Regions from separate parts of the Weissella sp. ESL1177 genome, predicted to be linked through region 2. Evidence: a T-box and tRNA genes for the amino acid it is inferred to sense, from the RefSeq annotation. Region 2 holds a T-box; the other holds one or more tRNA genes.
What was found. The T-box of region 2 lies ahead of pheS (phenylalanine--tRNA ligase subunit alpha). A T-box ahead of a tRNA ligase gene usually reads a tRNA of that ligase, here a tRNA-Phe.
Positions count from the first base shown of each region.

Region 1: it encodes a tRNA-Phe, which carries the amino acid that the T-box ahead of pheS (phenylalanine--tRNA ligase subunit alpha) is inferred to sense. The anticodon was not compared.

Region 1 is NZ_CM176591.1:1,941,546-1,948,558, forward strand. It holds gene AC3B5D_RS09360 (glycosyltransferase) at 1-1,440, shown strand, start outside; gene AC3B5D_RS09365 (glycosyltransferase) at 1,440-2,975, shown strand; tRNA gene AC3B5D_RS09370 (tRNA-Cys) at 3,240-3,310, opposite strand; tRNA gene AC3B5D_RS09375 (tRNA-Val) at 3,658-3,730, shown strand; tRNA gene AC3B5D_RS09380 (tRNA-Asp) at 3,733-3,806, shown strand; tRNA gene AC3B5D_RS09385 (tRNA-Phe) at 3,815-3,887, shown strand; tRNA gene AC3B5D_RS09390 (tRNA-Trp) at 3,928-3,998, shown strand; tRNA gene AC3B5D_RS09395 (tRNA-His) at 4,013-4,085, shown strand; tRNA gene AC3B5D_RS09400 (tRNA-Leu) at 4,132-4,215, shown strand; tRNA gene AC3B5D_RS09405 (tRNA-Leu) at 4,257-4,340, shown strand; gene AC3B5D_RS09410 (Nramp family divalent metal transporter) at 4,546-5,889, shown strand; gene AC3B5D_RS09415 (trans-sulfuration enzyme family protein) at 6,254-7,013, shown strand, end outside.
Region 2 is NZ_CM176591.1:1,307,427-1,314,439, forward strand. It holds gene pheT (phenylalanine--tRNA ligase subunit beta) at 1-1,092, opposite strand, end outside; gene pheS (phenylalanine--tRNA ligase subunit alpha) at 1,099-2,139, opposite strand; T-box leader at 2,199-2,405, opposite strand; gene AC3B5D_RS06360 (winged helix-turn-helix transcriptional regulator) at 2,443-2,802, opposite strand; gene AC3B5D_RS06365 (MFS transporter) at 2,993-4,171, shown strand; gene AC3B5D_RS06370 (GRP family sugar transporter) at 4,246-5,199, opposite strand; gene AC3B5D_RS06375 (HD domain-containing protein) at 5,456-5,935, opposite strand; gene AC3B5D_RS06380 (TrmH family RNA methyltransferase) at 5,978-6,748, opposite strand; gene femX (UDP-N-acetylmuramoylpentapeptide-lysine N(6)-alanyltransferase) at 6,842-7,013, shown strand, end outside.

The DNA of each region.
Region 1 (7,013 bases), 630 kb from region 2:
ATTCCTGATGAACAACTCATCAATATGTTTGATTATTTTCAAGAAGCGATGCAAGTCACACCAAAGCAAGTGCAAGTACAAGATATTGAATTTGGTGTGTTAAATGCACAAATAACTGATGAATCAGAAAAAAAACGCTATTTGGTGACAACTAATGACCAATTGGTTGCACGGGTGAATTATAATCCTGACGCAGCGCAGCAAGTTCAGTCAGTTGAATGGCTTGATGGCTTTAATAATCTATATTGTGTTGATTATTATGATTCACGTGGCTTTGTGTCATTAAAGCAATGGTATACCCCTGATAATAAAATTGGTACAGAGACTTGGCAAACACCATCTGGTCGAACTGTTATCGAGGCATTTCATAAGCAGACAATGTCTGGTGAGCGTCAAAAAACGGGATGGCGTTTGATTGATCAACAAAATCAGGTGTACCAATTCGATACATTGACAGAATTCACAAAATATTTTTTGGATTGTTTAAATGATGATTTTTGGTCAGTGGATCAACCTAATGTGTTTATTGCCGATCGGACTCATTTAGGCGATTGGGGACTGCGCCAGTTGAATAAACCAGCCTATACTGTTTTTCATTTGCATAATGCACATACTGCGGATGCACAGGATCCGGCGGCACCATTGCTCAATAATAATTATGAGTATGCATTAAACGCGATTGATGATTATGATGCAGTTGTGTCAGCAACACACAAACAAACGGCTGATGTCCGTGCCCGTTTCCAACCCAAAACTAAGTTATTTACGATTCCAGTTGGTGTGGTGCCAGATCGTTTATCACAAGCACCACGCATACCGCTAGCGAATCGTGAATTTGGAAAGATGGTTGTCTTCTCACGAATTGCCTGGGAAAAACATTTAGATGATTTGGTCCGTGCAATTGGTATTGTTCATCAAGAATTTCCACAGGTGACCTTGGATATTTATGGTTATCCAGATCCAAGTGATAATTATAAAGCGCGACGTGAAGTAGAACAGGTCATTGCGGATTATCAATTAGAAGATGTTGTGACATTAAAGGGGTATACAACAGACATTGATGCTGTGCAAAATAATGCAATGATGTATGGTTTAACATCGAGAATGGAAGGGTTCAATCTCGCCATTATGGAAGCTATTTCACATGGATTGATTGCCTTTTCATACGATGTTAATTATGGTCCTAATGAAATTGTGGAAGATGGCGTCAATGGTGCGGTGGTCGCATATGGTGATTATCGAGCAATGGCTGAAGCAATTTTACGTGTTTTGCGCGATTCGGATTTAGCGGAAGAGTATATTATTGGGGCTTACCAATCAGCTGAAAGATATTCTGAAGATTCGGTTTGGTCAGCTTGGCAGGCTCTGTTAACTGATGCAAAGCAAAGTTGGCCAATGAAGTTATCGGGTATGCCAGGTTATCGTGGAGGACAACAATAATGTATTATTTTGTGAGTGAAAATATTTTCGCCTATAATTCAGGAACTGAACATGCCCAAGCGAAACGTGTCCAATTTTTTAATCGGCAAAAACAAGCTGGCCGGTTAGATCAAGCAGTTTATGTTACCCGTGATTATAATCGTTTTTTAAATCGTGATGCAACAGCGATGGGATTAAAAGCGTCTGAAGTGCTTAATATGTATGATTTCTTTCAAGGAACGACGAATGTTTTACGCCAAGAACAACACTTACGCTTATTACCACAAATCCCTTTAGATCAATATCATATTGTTAGTCATGGGCCAAATTATTCAACGTTAGAGGATGCTGGACGTGTGGTTGCACGTATTAATGTCATGCCGGCAACAGTAGGATTAGTTAATGATATCATGTATTATGATCGGGCTGATAATCTAACCGTTCGTGAAAACTTTGACTGGCGCGGTTTCAAGTCATCAGTTGATTACTTCCATCCAGATGGTCAATTGGCTGTACGTAAGTTTTTGAACTTAGCAGGTGAAACCGTTCTTGAAATGACTCAAATGAATATTAATGGTCAACTCTTGCCTAGTATGTATAAGTTACGCAACTATCTTGGTCATGATTATCGGTTTAATACCGAAGAACAATTATTTTTGTTCTTTTTAAATGAAATCACACGTCAACAACCAGCTGCAACGTTAATTTCTGATCGACGTAGTTTAGATCATGTTGTTGCAGGGGTACAAGGGGCAACCAGTAAATTTGCTTATCTACATGATGTGCACACAAGCGATACAAAACATCCAGTACGAGGGAAGCTATATCCAGCTTATACCAACGTATTGGAGCGTTATGGACAAGCATTTACGGCCATTCTTGTACCAACGGCAACACAACAACGTGATTTACAAACACGTTATCCACAATTAACGATCCGAGTTGCACCTGATTTGACCATAAGTGAAGATGCGCTTCAGCAGCCACAAATACCATTAGGAAAACGACAACAGCATCAACTTATTTATGTTGGTCGTTTATCACCTGAAAAGCGACCTGATCAGGCTATGCGTGTACTGGCACGAGTCGTGAATGATGTACCAGATGCAACATTAGTTTATTATGGCTATGCTGCATCGCAAGAAATCATGCAGGAGTTACAGGATTTAGCAGCAAAGTTGAATGTTGTTGATCATGTGACTTTTGGTGGCTATGTGACTGGTCAAGCCTTACAAGATGCTTATCAACAAGCACAGATTATTTTGCAACCGTCAGTTGGTGAAGGATTGGGGATGAATCTTGTTGAAGCAATGAGTCACGGTGTGCCAAGTATTAGTTATGATGTGCCATATGGTGCTCATGCATTAATTACTGACGGTGTGAATGGTTACATCGTGCCAGATGGTTCAAATGTAGCAATGGCAAAACAAGCTAGCCAACTACTACGTGATAATGAATTATGGACTAAGATGTCACAGTCAGCGTATGAATCAGCGAAGAATTTTTCTGATGGTAAAGCCGTTGCTATTTGGGAACAAGCATTGAGTGAATCATAAAACAAAAAAGGTTTGGGACATAAGTTGTTATGACCAACTGAAAAAGGCGTCAATCTATCAACTGGTAGATTGGCGCTTTTAAACGTGTTCCAAAAGACTAAAGCCTTGCTGTAACAACAATTAGGCAATTCCGGTCCTTCGTTATACTACGGACCCAAAATCACCTAATTATCGTTACAATCGGCTTTAGAGCGTCTTTTGTTGCACTCTCTTTTTAAACGTGTTCCAAACGATTGAAACCTTTTGGAACATTCTTTTTTTAGAAGGTAGTGGCGGGAATCGAACCCGTGATGACGGTTTTGCAGACCGTTGCCTTACCACTTGGCTACACTACCAAGATTAATGAATAGTTTATGAAATGTACACGTACACGTACACGTTACCACCACGATTACATATTATAGGGGAAATATCGCAAAGTTGCAATTACCTAATTCATTTATTATGACTTAATCAAAATAGCATGATAATAAATTCGCGATTCTTAATGTAAGTTTTTATATTGGTAAGGATAAAACAAAAATCAGAGGCCTTGTATAATAAATGTGATGTTGACATAGTGTTTTTATGAAAAAATATACTAATTCATATATTAATTTAAATATACCTGTGTTTAGGGTTGCAAAGGTTGCAAAATATCGGTATAATAATTTTTGTTGTTGAGTTTGTAACAATAAAAAATGGACGTTTAGCTCAGCTGGGAGAGCACCTGCCTTACAAGCAGGGGGTCACAGGTTCGAACCCTGTAACGTCCATTGGTCGCATGGTCTAGTTGGTTATGACGTTCGCCTGTCACGCGAAAGATCACGGGTTCGAATCCCGTTGTGACCGTTTATAATGGCGCGGTAGCTCAGTTGGTAGAGCATACGATTGAAGCTCGTAGTGTCGACGGTTCGATTCCGCCCCGCGCCATTTGATGATACAAAGTATTATCAATAGGACCATCTCAAATAGGGGTATAGTTTAATGGTAGAACAACGGTCTCCAAAACCGCCGGTGGGGGTTCGACTCCCTCTACCCCTGTTTATCTGATGATGGCGGTAGTGGTGAAGTGGTTAACACACCGGTTTGTGGTTCCGGCACGCGTGGGTTCGATCCCCATCTACCGCCCTTGAAGTCTTAATGACTTCGTTTTTATAACATAATAATTAAATATGCCGTTGTGGCGGAATTGGCAGACGCGCTGGACTCAAAATCCAGTTCCCGCAAGGGAGTATGGGTTCGACCCCCATCGACGGCATTCGATGACATCGTTTTGTTGTATATATTTAATTATTATATGCCGTTGTGGCGGAATTGGCAGACGCGCTGGACTCAAAATCCAGTTCTCGCAAGAGAGTATGGGTTCGACCCCCATCGACGGCATGCGTAGAGTTCTATAAATCCAAAAATACAGGATTTATAGAACTTTTTTTTAGGAATTATTGGGTAACATTTATTGCGTTTTGGTTAAGAATATTCTTTGAAATCCCTTACTTTTATTTATATAGTACATAATGGTTTGAATTTTTAATGCTTTGTTAGATACTATAAAAGGAAGGTATTAGAGAGTAAGATAGGAGAGCGATCAATGGCAGAGAAACTAACAGCACAAGAACCTGAAGAGCAAAGTCTTGCTGAAATTAATGGTTCAGTTGCTGTACCGAGCACAGGCAGCTTTTTCCGGAAATTAATGGCATGGAGTGGACCGGGGGCACTGGTTGCTGTAGGATACATGGATCCGGGTAATTGGATTACATCTATTGTCGGTGGTGCACGTTACCACTACTTGTTATTGTCAGTTGTTCTAATTTCGAGTTTAATTGCGATGTTGTTACAATACATGGCCGCTAAACTGGGAATTGTCGCACAAAAAGATTTGGCTCAAATGACTCGTGACAGTACGAGTAAAACAATTGGTTGGCTACTATGGATCATGACTGAGTTGGCCATTATGGCAACTGATATGGCTGAAGTTATTGGGGCAGCTATCGCCCTGCATCTACTATTTGGATTACCATTATTATGGGGAGTTTTGATCACAGCTGCTGATGTTTTGTTACTATTATTGTTAATGAAATTAGGATTTCGTAAGATCGAGGCGATTGTTGCGACTTTGATTTTGGTTATTTTGGGCATCTTCTTATACATGGCTATTTTAGCAAAACCAGATATGGGAGCAGCGGCAGTTAATCTAATACCGCATAAAGAAATTATCCATCATAGTCAATTGATGTTAGCGTTAGGAATTGTTGGTGCAACGGTTATGCCTCACAACCTTTATTTACATTCATCAATTTCGCAGACGCGTAAAGTTAAGCGTGATAAAAAAAGCATCAAAGAAGCTTTGAAGTTTACAGCTTGGGATTCTAACATTCAATTAACAGGTGCTTTTATTGTTAATGCTTTGTTGTTGATTGTTGGTGCTGCCTTGTTCTTTGGCCATGGTTCTGATTTAGAAGCGTTTGGTGATTTGTTCAATGCGCTTAATAACCGTCAAATTGTTGGTGCAATTGCAAGTCCATTCTTAAGTATGTTGTTTGCGATCGCCTTATTAGCATCTGGACAAAATTCAACGATCACAGGAACGTTAACAGCACAAATTATCATGGAAGGCTATACGACTTTACGCATGCCAATGTGGCTACAACGTTTGGTAACCCGTGGTTTGGCACTAGTACCAATTATCATATTTACTATTATTTTTGGTGCAACAGAAGGTGCTTTGGATGAACTACTAGTTTACTCACAAGTCTTTCTATCGGTTGCCTTACCATTCTCAATGTTTCCATTAATATATTTTACTTCATCAGAGAAGTATATGGGAGAATTTAAAAACAATGTCTGGGCAAAGTGGACAGGTTATATTGTGGCTATTTTGTTAACGATATTGAATATTAAATTAATTATTGATACCTTAGCGCCATTATTTTAATGGTTGAGGATAATCGTGAAATCATGCTGATTTCACGATTTTTTATTTGGTTATTTATCATAAGTAGTTGACAAAATAAACGTAAAATAGGTACACTAATGTCAATCAAATTCGTGGAGGGGTAGTATGAATCAAACGACGTTTCGCTTAATGGGATGTTTTTGTCGAACACAGCGCTTTTTGCGATGTTCGGCCTGTTAAGAGTGGCATTTTTGAGGCATTATACCCTTAAAAATTGTTCAATGGTAGCAGGATTAACATTGAACGAAGAGCGCAAATTCTCTGATGATGATCAGAATTTGTGCTCTTTTTTATTAGAAAAAATGAAACTTTAGAACAGAGTAATAATACGGGAGATTAAGTAATGGAATTTGATACAAAATTAATTCATGGTGGGATTAGCGAAGACGAATTTACGGGAGCAACGTCGATACCGATATATATGGCATCGACCTTTCATCAAAAGAAAATTGGTCAAAATAAATATGAATATTCACGGTCAGGGAATCCGACACGTGAAGCAGTTGAGAAACTAATTGCAGATCTTGAAGGTGGCGTGGCGGGTTTTGCATTTGCTTCGGGGTCAGCAGCAATTGATACTGTTTTTTCATTATTTTCACATGGTGATCATTTCATCATTGGGGACGATGTCTATGGGGGAACATTTCGTTTAATCGATACAGTGCTAAAACGTTTTGGGATGACTTTTACAATTGTCGATACACGTGATTTAGTGGCAGTTGAACAGGCAATTACGCCACAAACCAAAGCCATTTATTTGGAAACGCCAACAAATCCACTATTACGAGTAACAGATATTGCAGCGATTGCGAATATTGCACAACGTCATCATATTATTAGTATTATTGATAACACATTTGCATCGCCCTATATACAACGACCGCTTGAGCTTGGTATTGATATTGTTTTGCATAGTGCAACGAAGTATTTAGGTGGGCATAGTGACGTGGTTGCTGGTTTGGTGGCAACGAAAGATCCTACATTAGGAGAGCAAATTGGTTACCTGCAAAATGCGATGGGAAATATTTTGGCACCACAAGAAAGTTGGTTATTACAACGTGGTATGAAGACATTATCACTTCGTATGCGGGCTCATTTAGATA
Region 2 (7,013 bases):
ATGTAAGTTTTGGTCACGAGCCGTGTGACGAATTGACTTTGGCTCAAAGATTGCACCTTCTAATACAATATCGGTTGTTTCAGCAGTCACTTCTGTTGATTCACCACCCATCACACCAGCAAACATCAACGCTTCATCTCCTGAAGCAATCACAATATCTTCAGCAGAAGCTTCGCGGGTAACCCCATCCAAAGTTTTGATAACTTCCCTGTCATGAGCACGACGAACATGTACCTCTGGCTGTGGTAATGCATTCAAGTTAAAAGCATGCATTGGCTGACCATACATTAATAACATGTAATTTGTAATATCGACAATATTTGAAATAGGTCGAATCCCCATTGTCCATAAACGACGTTGCAACCACAATGGTGAATCTTTCACCGTGACATTTTTGACCACACGTACAGCATACTTCGATGCTAACTCCGCAGGTGCCGTCACTTGGATAATGTCACTGGTTGCTTCCGTCGTTTCATGTAGCTCAAATGTTGGTAATGTTGGCTCTTCAGAGAGAATAGCTGCAACTTCCCAAGCAGTCCCGTTCATTGAGAACAAATCTGCACGATTAGGTGTAATACCCGTTTCTAAAATATCATCATCCAAACCTAAAACAGCTAATGCATCTTCACCCGGTTGTAACTCAGCTGCATCAACGTCGTTAAATACCCAAATACCGTCTTCAAAATCTTTTGGTGCAACTTTATCTTCAAAGCCAAGCTCTTGCAAAGCTGCTAACATACCATTAGAAACTTCACCACGTAACTTGCCTTTACGAATTTTTTTGTTGTCACCAATAATTGAGCCATGTTTTGCCAAAATAACCGTTTGACCTTCAGCCACATTTGGTGCGCCAGTCACAACTTGGATTGGTTCATCTTCACCTGCGTCTAATTGTGTAATCACCATATGATCAGAATCAGGATGTGGCACAACAGACAACACTTTTGCAATGACAATTTTCTTCATATTGCCTTTTGGTTGATATTGCCCCTCAACTTCAACAGCCGTACGCGAAATTTTTTCTGCTAACTGTGCTGCAGGTAATGCAATTGGCAAATAATCACGTAACCAATTTACTGAAACTTTCATTTTGTTTTATCCTTTCTGATCAAATTGCGTTAAGAAACGAACATCGTTCAAATAGAAATTACGAATGTCTTCAACGCCATACTTCAACATGGCGAAACGATCAGGTCCTAATCCAAAGGCAAAACCACCGTAAACGTCTGGATCAATACCAGACTTACGCAAAACATTTGGATGAACCATACCAGCACCCAGTACTTCAATCCATTCAATATCTTCTGGTGCCATATCTGGTGTCACCGCATTCCATGAAATATCAACTTCTACAGATGGTTCCGTAAACGGAAAGTACGATGGACGTAAACGAATATCATGCGCTTCACCAAATAAATTGTGAGCGACTGCTAATAAAGTTCCTTTTAAATCACCCATCGTAATATGCTTATCAATCACAAGTCCTTCCATTTGGTGGAATTGATGTGAGTGCGTTGCATCATCAGTATCACGACGATAAACACGGCCTGGTGAAACCATCTTTAATGGTCCCTTACTAAAATCATGTGCTTCCATTGTGCGCGCTTGCACTGGTGAAGTTTGCGTGCGCATCAAGATATCGGGTGTGATATAAAACGTATCTTGCATATCACGTGCTGGATGATCTTTTGGCAAATTCATGCGCTCAAAATTATATTGATCTTCTTCAACCTCTGGTCCTTCAATCACCTGATAACCCATCCCAATAAACTGGTCTTCCAAGCTTTCAATAATTTGCTGTAAGACATGTGGTTGTCCTTGCTTAACTGCACGACCAGGTAATGTGACATCAATCGTCTCTACAGCCAATTGTGCATCAAGAGCAATAGCTTCTAAATGTGTTTGACGTTCACTAATGGCAGCATTTAAAGTATCACGGACATCATTGGCTAATGCACCGATTACTGGTCGTTCTTCTGGTGCCAAATCTTTCATGCCACGAAGTACTTCAGTCAATGGTCCCTTTTTTCCTAACCAATGTACTCGTACCTGATTTAATGCCTTAACATCGGCAGCAGCATTAATCTGACCTAATGCTTCATCGCGCAATGTCGTGAGCTCATCTTGTAAACTCATGTTTCTTCTCCTTTTACTAATAAACTTTTTAAATAAAAAGTCCCTTCGATAATCATTATCGAAGGGACGCTCATTAACGTGGTACCACCCAAAAATTCAGTAGTCTTAGACAGACTACCCTCGGTTATCTGTTAACGGTGATAAACCGCATCAACTTTTTATTGACGAACTCCTGACTGAAATTCAATATCCTAAAAGGCAGGCTTTCACCACTTCCTGCTCGCTAAACTTAAGCGGATACTTACTAGGTCATTCATTGTTTCTTGCTCCATTGTACAAATTTTATTTTAAATTAGCAAGTTTCTATTTGTCGGTACATTGCCATTTGTCTGACCACTCATGAATCGCTGTCATCATCTCACGCATTGACTCACCACGTGTGGTTAAGGCATATTCAATTAATGAAGAATCATCATAAGTACGACGCTCAACAATATCAGCCCCTTCAAGTTCCTTCAATCTTTCAACTAACACACGATCTGAACATTTTGAAACAGATTGTGCGAGATCCTTAAAACGAACTGGGCCATTGATCAGTAATGTTTCAATAATCATGCCATTCCATTTACGCCCAAGTATATCAAACGTTGCGATAAACTTATCGCATAACTTATTTTCACATACTTCGGTCATATCGGCTGTATTCTCAGTGACAACTGCCATAATATATTCTCCTTAACTTGTTGGTTTCTCTTCTCGTACTTTTATTTTATGCTTTACTTACAAAAAATGCACGAAATAACTTTTAAATTTCATAACTAACATTATATCCTTATTTTCTGCACTCGCAAAGAATAATTTGACAAGCGGTGTATACTTATTTAGGTTATTTTTTTAGAAAGACAGGTGTCGTATGACGTCAAATCAAGATTCCCCTAGCATTTTTAATGCTACTTTTATTCAATTATTCATTATTCAAATTTTAAGTATGATGACTTTTTATAGTCTCTTTGTCATTATTGGTCCGTATGCAGTACATACATATCATGTTAGTACAACAATGGCTGGTCTCATCACTGGTATGACGATTATTGGTACAATGATTGCTCGTTTTAGCGCTGGTGTGATGACTGCCAGGTTCAGTGCAAAAAAACTGACCATTATTAGTATGGTTATTTTGGTTCCCATCTTATTAGCTTACCAATATCATGGTGGTATACTTTATCTACTATTAATTCGTTTTATTCAAGGATTAGCCGTGGGTTTAACTGGTACAGTTACCAATACTGCCGTTGTTAATGTTATTCCTCATGAACGACGCGCTGAAGGCATAGCTTACTTTTCACTAGCAACTATTCTTGGTACTGCTTTTGGCCCATTTTTTGCTTTATTAATTGAACAACATTATTCGTATACCATCTTATTTTGGCTAGAATTTTTCACTGGTCTTATCGCATTAATTGCTTCATTCCTAATTGATGCCAACAAAGTTATCATTAAGTCTGCACCAGTAAAAACGAATTTTAGTTTACGGACATTAATTGAACCAAAGGTCCTAGGAATTTCACTAACACTGGGATTTGTCACATTTGGCTACGCTGCCTTACAATCTGAATTAGACTTCTATGCTAGTGATCTCCATTTGGTTACATTTGCCTCATATTTCTTCCTAGTTTATGCTTTTGCCATTCTTATTTCACGACCAGTCGTTGGTCGACTAATGGATCATAAAAATGAAAATTTCGTCATTTATCCAGCCTTAATTATTTTAGCCATTGGACTATTTGTTTTAGGCAAAATGACTAATGGTTGGATGATGTTATTGGCTGCTGTTTTAATCGGTTTAGGTTTTGGAAATTTTCAATCAGCTGTTCAGTCAACAACAACCCAAATGGTACCCGCTAATCGTTTAACCCAAACAACCGCTACTTATTTCATTTGTTACGAATTTTCACTAGGTTTTGGTCCTTCTATCATTGGTTTTATTCAACCAATGCTTGGTTATCAAAATCTGTTCTTGATAATGGCCGTGATTGCTCTCATTGGTATTGTGCTTTACTATTTTATTCATGGTCGTAAAATTTCTGCTTGATTTAAGACAAAATAAATAAGCGTGAGACAACAGGTTTCAATCCTTTGTCTCACGCTTATTTATTTTGTTTTATATTATAACTCTGCTAACTTAGAAATTAAGATAGCTCCAATAACAACCATAATGGCACCCACAAGGATGAAGCCCATTTGACGTTTTGTTTTTTTCTCTTTCAAAATAAAGATGGCACCAAACGTTCCGACGATAATACCAGTTTGTGACAACGTTGTTGCCGTTGCTTGACCAACATGAGGATTACCCGTTGAGATAAACATGAACACATTTCCTAGTGCCCAAACCAAACCAGTAATCACTTGACGCCACGTACCTGACTTAAACATATCATCAGTCTCTTTAAAGAAAAAGATGACAATTAGGATTGCACCTAAAATTTGTCCAAGTGACTGTGGTGCCACAATGGCAGTCATATAATCCAAACCATTGTTTTGATTATGAATGGCATTTGAAATGTAACCCCACTTGTTCAACAAGTTAGGAATAACAAAATAGGCCATGAATCCAAGTGTTGATATAATGACTGCTGTTATACCACCCTTAAAATCACGTTCTGGATTCAGATCTTTTGGCGCATTTTTATCACTGACTGTTGTAAATAAAGCACCCACTGTTACCAATGCAATTGACAAGATCCCAAAGAACCACATCCGGCCAGTATGCCATTCCCCTAGAACGGCAGCAGCCATCAAAGCATTACCAATAATTTGACCAGAAGTTGACAATGGATTACCAATTGATACGCCTAACTTCTTAAAGCCAATTAATTGACCAACTTGACCAATAGCCCAAACTAATCCCGATAGGAAACCAACAATCCAAATTCTTGCATTAAAAGCATAGTCGGCCCCGGCACTTGGAATAACAAATGCAAATAGTGTACCAAATCCTAAAATTAGCGCACCAATTGTCATTCCCATAATTCCCTGGGCAGCGGTTCCACCAGCTTTAGTCGTGACAATACCGACTGACCCCCAGGCCAGAGCAGGCACTAAAGCGATTAAAATCGACATTTTTCTTTCCTCCACAATAAAAAAATATATAAAATTCAACATAGGGGAGGATACAACATTGCATACAATTACACAAGCACTAATATTGTATTTTAATTATCAGAAAATTATCTAATTTTTTTGTGTGACGTATTTTCAACAAAAAAGCATTATAAACAATTACTTTTTTCATTTTTATTTAATTAAATTATTATGTAATATAATGTGACAAAAAAACGAATTGAAGCTTTCGATTTCAATTCGTTTCCTATTTTTATTAATTTGTATGAAATAGTCGTTTCATACGAGCTGAAGCTGGTGAGAAAAATTCAGCAACTGCCAAATAATCATCAACCAAATCGACTAATAAACTTTCACGATAATGTGGTAACTCACTAGTCGCACCCCACATATGTTTTAAAATAATATCTTTTTCCATAGGAGAAAGATGGGTTATTTTTTCTGCATTACGCAAAGCAACACGTGGATGGATAAAAGCATGTGAGCCTAATTCAAACTTGGTTTCGCGCCAATCATAGAAAAACAAATCATGCAATACACCTGCACGAGCAACCGCAGTGGCATTCAAACCAAAACGTAACGCTAAGCGATAACTAACATAAGAAACTGTAATGCAATGTGTTAATCTATCAGAATGATGATGTTGTGTATAATTTACCATCTCTTGTACTTGTGGATGAGCCAATAAGTCTTTCACAATATCACTATATACTTTATCTTTTTGCCAATCTAGCATTGTTCTTCCCCCTCGCACAATCTTAGATTACTTTAAAAATCTTTAACGAGCCTTTAATGCAAACATCGCAATACCTGCCGCAACTGCAACATTTAAGGATTCTGCTTGTCCCGTAATTGGAATATAGAGATTTTTAGTGGTCATTGCTGCCAGTTCCGGTTGCATCCCCTGACCTTCATTTCCCATAATTAAGGCAAATTGCGTTTGCGCTGGGATAGTGAAAACCTCTGCTGCCTGTGGATCTAATTGTGTGCCATAAACATTCATGCCATTTTGCGTGAAAGAAGCCGTCCAATCGGCCAAATCACCGGTAGTTGTCATTAAGTGAAATTGTGAACCTTGCATCGCACGCAAAGCCTTTGGTGAATATGGATCAACCGACCCATGACCAAATACAACGCCAGTAAAACCTGCTGCATCAGCTGTACGAACCATTGTACCAACATTACCAGGATCTTGAATCGCATCCAAGAATAACCAAGCACCATCATGAATAAATTGTGGTTCACGCGTTGTTGTCGGCAATGACACTTCTGCAAAAATACCTTGCGGTGTTGTTAAATCTGACAACTTTTTTGCAATGTCAGTTGTAATTTCGAAAACGGGGACACCTAAAGGTAATTCCTCCTGATGCTCATCTAGCTGTTCACGCGTTCCAATAATTGCATGTAGCTTACCGTTGTGTTGGATTGCTTCTTGTACTAAATGCCAACCGTCTAACAAATATGTTTGACTTGCCTGTCGACCTTTTTTGGTTTGTAATTTTTGCCATGTTTTCACACGATTATTTTTTACTGATTTAATAGTTTCCATAAAGTTTATTATACGCTAAAAACAATTATATTGCTTATGTTATAATTCGTAATAAGACTTAAATTTGCTATTTGCTAAAGAAAGAAGGATAACATGCCAGTTTTAGATTTAAGTGACACGGCTGCTGTCAATAAATATGAAGAGTTTGTCCAACAGTCACCTTATGGCCAAGTTGGGCAAGATTTGGGTTGGGCAAAAATTAAAAATAATTGGGAACCTCGGTACGCCTATGTCACTGATGATGATGACAATATTATTGCTGCTA